Linked DNA regions of Rosistilla oblonga. The protein of the gene in region 1 interacts with the protein of each later gene in a pairwise test. Links are inferred from orthologs where the notes say so. Each region holds a gene or a part of one and is shown on either strand. Other genes may lie near its edges.

Evidence for each region.
Region 2: the proteins of rlmKL (region 1) and typA interact in binary tests that used the Escherichia coli proteins (3 or more experiments, as listed by UniProt). The link is inferred for Rosistilla oblonga from one-to-one orthologs.

What each region holds. Positions count from the first base shown.
Region 1 is NZ_CP036292.1:4,534,238-4,537,579, forward strand. The notes cover bases 95-3,114. They hold rlmKL (bifunctional 23S rRNA (guanine(2069)-N(7))-methyltransferase RlmK/23S rRNA (guanine(2445)-N(2))-methyltransferase RlmL), read right to left. Parts: upstream 2,792-3,114; coding sequence 398-2,791; downstream 95-397. Other genes in these bases: CA51_RS16000 (fatty acid desaturase family protein), read right to left, coding at 95-95; CA51_RS16010 (hypothetical protein), read right to left, coding at 2,865-3,114. Outside these bases: more of CA51_RS16000, read right to left, coding at 1-94; more of CA51_RS16010, read right to left, coding at 3,115-3,342. UniProt on the Escherichia coli protein: Specifically methylates the guanine in position 2445 (m2G2445) and the guanine in position 2069 (m7G2069) of 23S rRNA. Methylation occurs before assembly of 23S rRNA into 50S subunits.
Region 2 is NZ_CP036292.1:2,764,730-2,768,043, forward strand. The notes cover bases 134-3,125. They hold typA (translational GTPase TypA), read left to right. Parts: upstream 134-715; coding sequence 716-2,536; downstream 2,537-3,125. Other genes in these bases: greA (transcription elongation factor GreA), read right to left, coding at 134-167; epmB (EF-P beta-lysylation protein EpmB), read right to left, coding at 2,595-3,125. Also shown: more of greA, read right to left, coding at 1-133; more of epmB, read right to left, coding at 3,126-3,314. UniProt on the Escherichia coli protein: A 50S ribosomal subunit assembly protein with GTPase and nucleotide-independent chaperone activity, required for 50S subunit assembly at low temperatures, may also play a role in translation.

The DNA.
Region 1 (3,342 bases):
AGACGGTGCTCACTGGCAAATTCCTTGCTAGCGATAAGCAGCTGCTTGGGAGACCGCGGCTCCCCACGTTGGTCGGTCGGTTTGTCAAAGGTCATTCAGCTGCTTGCCGTCGTTTCAGAAAAGTAGATACACCGAATCGAACGGAGCAATGAAGGGGCCTGCTGTAAGTCCCATTCGCCATGCGGCTCGCAGGTATTCGTTTCTGCATCCCGCAGATGCCGGAATATACCCCTTTCCCACCATGAGTCACAGGGCATTTAACCGAGAAGCGGTTTTCCAAGACGGCGTTTGCAAGTTTTCAGCGTAGCAGAAGACGTCATAATTTTTGATCCCCAGGCATCGCCCTCGATACTTCTGACGAGCTCCGGTACTGGTCGATCTGACGTCGGAGACTGCGTTACGCCTGCTTTACGATCCGCCAACAGCGATGGATTCGCCGGTTTCGGTATTCTGGGGGGACTGTTTGCGCCGAGATTTCGCGGATCTCAGTCGCATCGATCGCTTCGGGATCGAACTTCAGTCGCCGGAAGTTGCTGCTGAAATAGATTACGCCGCCGGGATTCATCAGCGGCAGGACTGCGTTTAAAAGATCGACATACCCGTGCTGGACCTCCCAAACGTCGTCGGTTCGCTTGCTGTTGGAGAAGGTCGGTGGATCGACAACCGCCAGGTCGTAGGTCGGTTTGCGAGCGTGATTCGCCAGGAATTCGATCGCGCTGTCGCGGTGATACTTATGCTCCAGACCATTAAAACCGTTGAGCGCCATGTTCCGCCGGGCCCAATCCAAATAAGTGTTCGACCAATCGACGGTCGTCGTTCGCGACGCTCCCCCGGCGGCGGCGTAGACCGAAAACGAACCGGTGTAGGCAAACAGATTCAGCATCGATTTCCCCTCCGCCTCGGCACGGACCATCCCCCGCGTCAGCCGGTGGTCCAAAAACAGACCGGTATCGACGTAATCCGACAGGTTGACGACAAACCGCAGCCCCGCTTCGACGACTTCGGTCTCGTATTGTTCGCTGGCAACGTGTTCGTGCTGGCTCGATCCCGACTGCCGCGACCGCCGCTTCAAGAATGTCTGCCCCTTGGGAATCTCCAACGTGTCGCTAGCCGTTTGGGCCATCAGATCCAACCAGTTGGCATGCTGAGCCGGATCGCGATCGTGCGGCCGTTCGTATTCATTTATATGTAGATGATCGCCGTAGCGGTCGACGACCAAAGGAATCTCGGGAATATCCCGCTCGTACAGCCGAAAACAAGTCACTCCCTGGCGGGTCGGCAGCCGCCGCAAGTGCCTTGCTCGCTTGGTCAACCGCGTGCGGAACAGTGCAGCCTGCTCGTGCGCCTTGGCGTCGAGATGTCCAAACGCCGGGGCAAGGTCCGGTTTCGGTTTTGCCGCGGCGGCTGGCGGAGCCTTACTGACCGGCGTTACTTCGCCCGACTCCGCTGGCGTTTCGCTGCCGTCCAAGTTTTCATCCGCTTCGCTTTCTGCGACTCGGTCGCGCGGCTCCCCTTCGTTTCTCGGTCGTTTCGGTCCATGAAACTGATAATAGGTACATTCGGTCCGCGCGTTGTAGAGCTTCCGCCGCCGATCGGCCTTGCGGCCAACGATCTGCTCAAACCGCGGGTGAGGCGTTAGCACGTAGTGAGACCAGGTGGTCAGCCGCCGCAGCACCAAGGGGATCGAACGGTAGAGTGCATCCTGTTCGGGATTGCGACGGCCACTCATCTCGTAGGGCGTGTGCGTGATCACGCAACCATATTGTTTGGGGCTGGAGAGCGAATCAAACGACTTGGTCTGGAAATGGACCGAACCCTCGACATCGGCGAGGTGTGCGTTTTCGCGAGCCGCCGCCAAAGCGCGACCATCGACATCGGTACCGATGATCCGCCCCTCGAGTTCGGGCAACCGCAGCTGCAACGCCTCGTCGGTCGCCCGTTCCCATAACGCTTGCGAAAGCGTGGGCCATTGTTGAGCGGAGAAACTGCGGCCCAGCCCCGGAGCCATCCGGCGACCGATCATCGCGGCTTCGATCACGATCGTGCCGCTGCCGCAAAATGGATCGACCATCGGCCGGTCGCGGTTCCAGAAACTCAACATCACCAACGCAGCGGCGAGCGTTTCTTTGATCTGAACCAAACCGGGACGCTCGCAATAATGGCGTTTATGCAATCCCGGCCCCGTCGTATCGAGGGTCAGCGTCATCTGATCCTTAATCAACGACGCTTCCAACTTGTATTGGGCTCCCGATTCGTCCAACAATTCGGTTCCATATTCGCGCTGCATCCCCAGCACGGCGGCCTTTTTTACTGTCCTTTGGATCGCCGGAACGCTTTCCAGTTGGGAATTGTGCGACTTCCCAGAAACCGGGAAACAGGCGTCCTTGGGCAGCCATTGGCTCCAGGGGAGATCGCGGGTCTGATCGAACAGCGCGTCGAAATCGCCGGCTTCAAAGGTGGCCAAACGGACCAACACTCGATCGGCAGCTCGCAGCCACAGATTGGTCCGGCAGATCGCCTCGGGAGGGCCAGTGAACAGGATTCGCCCGGGCGTGATGACTTTGCCGACATACCCCAGATCGGCCAGTTCGCGGCGGACGACGGCTTCGAGTCCGAAAGCACAGGTGGCGATTAAATCGAGGGAATCAGGCATCGACGCAGTGGCTTCGCGAGAGGTTGGAAGAGCATCGACAGGTCGTCGACGCGGGTAATCGTTCACGATATCGCACGATGGCAAGATCGCGAAGGGATGGGGACCGGCAGCCAGAACGACGCCGATCGGTGAGGGCATAAAAAAACCCCAGGGCATCCGAAGACACCCTGGGGCACACTTTCATCTTGCAAGATGCGTGGAGGTCTTAAATTCAGCCACCGCAGCTGCTGCAGCCGCTCGAAGCGACTGGTGCAGCCGAACCGCAGCTGCTGCATCCGCTAGGAGCAGCCGAGCCACAGCTTGGAGCTGGAACTTGGACTTGAACTTCGCGTTGAACCTGAACAGGAACGCAAACGGTGTAAGTTTCTGGCACTTGCTCAGTAACTTGACGGTTTACGGTGTAGGTAACTTCGCGAGTCTTGGTTTGAGGAACGCTTACGGTGTAAGCGACTTCACGGGTTTGAGTTTCGCAACGAGTCTTGTTGATCGTGCGAGTGCGTTGTTCAGTGGTGTAGTTGGTGACTTGAACTTCGCGGGTGCGAGTTTCAGGAACACACTTTGCAACCTGAACGGTGCGGGTGCGAGTTTCAACGCGGCACTTGGTTACAGGAACGCTCTTGGTGCGAGTCTCTTGACGGCACAGTTGAACGGTGTAGTCCTGGGTGCGAGTTTCCGACTTGTACTTGGTT
Region 2 (3,314 bases), 1.8 Mb from region 1 along the record:
TGGTTTTCGCGTTGGGCGTGATATTCGGCGTTTTCCTTCAGGTCTCCCTCTTCTCGCGCGGCCGCCAATTTCTCAGTGATCTCGGGCATCAGCACCCCTTCCAGATGGGCAACCTCCGCTTTCAATCGATTATAACCTTCGCGGGTCATTGGTACCGATCCACTCATGGCACCTGTTCCTTCCTGCTTTAAGTTGGGTTCATTCAAAATTAAAGCGATCGACTCTTGAGTCAAGAAGTCGACCGCTCGATAGACGGAAACTGTCGTGTTCCACGCATTTTCAATGTTTTGTATCCATTGTGCAACCCGCTCGGATGCCAGAGGGACGCCAAAGCAGCGAATGACGCCGATGCAGCGACATGGCAGCGCGATTATCCGCCTTTGCCCGGTTGTTTGGGGCGTGCTTGCCATGCCGGTTAGGGGCTCCACCGGAGCCTCAGGCAGGCCGTTTTGCCGCGATGCTATCACCGCCCCAGCAATTCGGGCGGAACAAAACAGTTGGTCGGTCGGGGGCGGTTCAATCCCCTGAATCGTCTCCGCGCGATGGCAATTCTTGTGCCAAAGAATCGATCTGGCCTAGTCAGCGTCGAAGGGATATGCACAATTTCCTTCATAGGATTCGCGGTGATGTCGCCACCAAACTCGGTGTGCGAAACAGCGGATGCTTGCCGTTGATGCGTTCGCGGCGAACCAACCTTTCTGAAAGCACCTGTCTTATGCGTCGAAACGATCTACGCAACGTCGTCATTATCGCTCACGTGGATCACGGCAAAACGACGCTCGTCGATTGTTTGCTGCGGCAAAGTAGCGAACAACGTGAATCCGATCTCCGCGGTGAACGGATTCTCGATTCGAACGATCTCGAAAAAGAACGTGGGATCACGATCCTTTCGAAGAATATCGCGATCCCTTATCGCGGCGTGAAAATCAACGTCATCGATACCCCTGGTCACGCCGACTTTGGCGGCGAAGTCGAACGCGTCGTCCGGATGGCCGATGGTGCGTTGGTCCTGGTCGACGCTGCCGAAGGCCCAATGCCGCAAACACGCTTCGTGTTGGAGAAGGCGTTGGAGGCGGGAGTCAAGCCGATCGTCGTGATCAACAAGATCGATCGCCCCGACGCCCGTTCGATGGAGGTTCTCGACGAAGCTCTCGAATTGCTGGCTGAACTCGGCGGCGACCACTTTCTCGACGATGCTTCATATGTCTTCGCTTCCAGCAAAGAAGGCTACGCCACCGACGACCCGAGCAAACCGGGAACCGACATGACACCGCTGTTGGATCGTTTGGTCGACGATCTGCCAGGTCCCGATGTCGAAGTCGACGCGCCGTTGCAAATGTTGGTGACCACGCTCGATTGGTCCGAATACGTCGGCCGAATCGCGATCGGACGGATCACTTCGGGAACGATGTCGGCTGAACAGACCGTCGCCGTTCATCAATCGGGCGGCCGAATCGCACGCCGCAAGATCGGCGGACTGTATATCTTTGACAAGCTGGGCCGCGTCGAAGTCGAGAAAGCCTCGGCTGGCGAAGTTGTCGCGATCGTTGGTCTGGATGACGTCGAGATCGGCGATACGATCTGCCACCCCGATCACCCGATGCCGCTGGAGCGATTGAAAGTCGATGAACCGACGTTGGAGATGGTCTTCAGCATCAATTCATCTCCGATGGTTGGACGCGAAGGCAAATACGTCACCACGCGTCAATTGAAGACGCGTCTGGAAAAGGAACTCGAGCGGAACGTCGCCCTCCGCGTCGCACCGATCGAAGGAACGGAAGCTTACGCCGTGCGTGGCCGCGGTGTCTTGCACCTGTCGGTGTTGATCGAAACGATGCGTCGCGAAGGTTATGAATTGAGCGTCGGCAAGCCGCGTGTGGTCTTCCAAGAGATCGACGGCAAGAAGCACGAACCGTACGAAATCCTGAACGTCGAAGTCCCCGAAGAACGGATGGGACCCGTGATGGAATTGGTCGGCCACCGCCGCGGATTGTTGGAAGACATCTCGCCGCGCGGCAGCTACCAATTGTTGCGGTTCAACATCCCCGCTCGCGGTCTGATCGGTTTGCGAACCCGGTTGCTCAACGCAACGCAAGGGACCGCGATCATTCACCATCGCTTCGACAGCTACCGTCCCGTCGAAGGCGAAGTGCCCTCGCGTGGCAACGGCGTGTTGGTCTCGATGACCAGCGGCAAAGCGGTTCCGTTCTCGCTGTTTACGTTGCAAGATCGCAGCGAATTGTTCGTCCGCCCCGGCGACGAGATCTACGAGGGGATGATCGTTGGCGAAAATGTTCGCGACAACGATATGACCGTCAATCCGACCCGCGAGAAGAAGCTGACCAACATGCGAGCTTCGGGAAGCGATGACAACGTCGTCCTCAAACCGGCTCGCGAACTGTTCCTCGAAGCGGCTCTCGAATTCATCGAAGACGATGAACTGGTCGAGATCACTCCGTTGAGCATCCGGTTGCGTAAAGCGGTTTTGCGAGAATCCGATCGCCGTCGCATCGGCCGTTCGGGCTCCAAGGCTTAACGCGAACCGAAACGGAAGCCTCTGCCCGATCGCGGGCAGAGCAAATAGGACCGCCGGTCTAGACGATCGCGGTCTTGGACGGTTGATCGGGCTGTTCGATCACAAATCGCGGGACCGCATACCCGGGCAACCGCGTTCGCAAGCCTTCGATCAGCTCGCAACCTCGTTCTTTCGAGACGTCGAAGTGAGCCGCGCCGGCGACTTGGTCTAGCTTGTGCAGGTAATAAGGCGTCACGCGGAGATCGATCAGCCGCCGGCAGAGATTGGTCAGCGCGTCGAGGTCGTCGTTGACGCCGCGCAACAGAACCGCTTGGTTCAGCACCGGGATTCCCCGATCGATCAACCGCCCCAGTCCCTGCCCGACGGCTTCGTCGAGTTCGTTGGCGTGATTCGAATGCACGACCATCCAGACGGTCAGCCGCGAAGCGGTCAGCATCTCGACGAGGGCATCGTTGACGCGCGACGGCAACACGATCGGCAACCGGCTGTGAATCCTCAGCCGCCGCAGATGCGGAATCGACTGCAACGCGTCGATCAATCGAGCGAGCACCGGATCGGCCAGCATCAGCGGATCGCCGCCACTCAACAAGACTTCTTCGATCGAATCGTCGGCGGCAATTTCATCGAGCGCCGGTTGCCACTGGTCGATCGAGTGCGGAATGTCCGAATAGGGGAAGTGCCTGCGAAAACAATAGCGACAGTGGATCGCACAGGCTCCCGTCGTGACCAACAGCACACGACCTGCATATTTGTGGATCAGACCTCCGCAGCGCGTGAA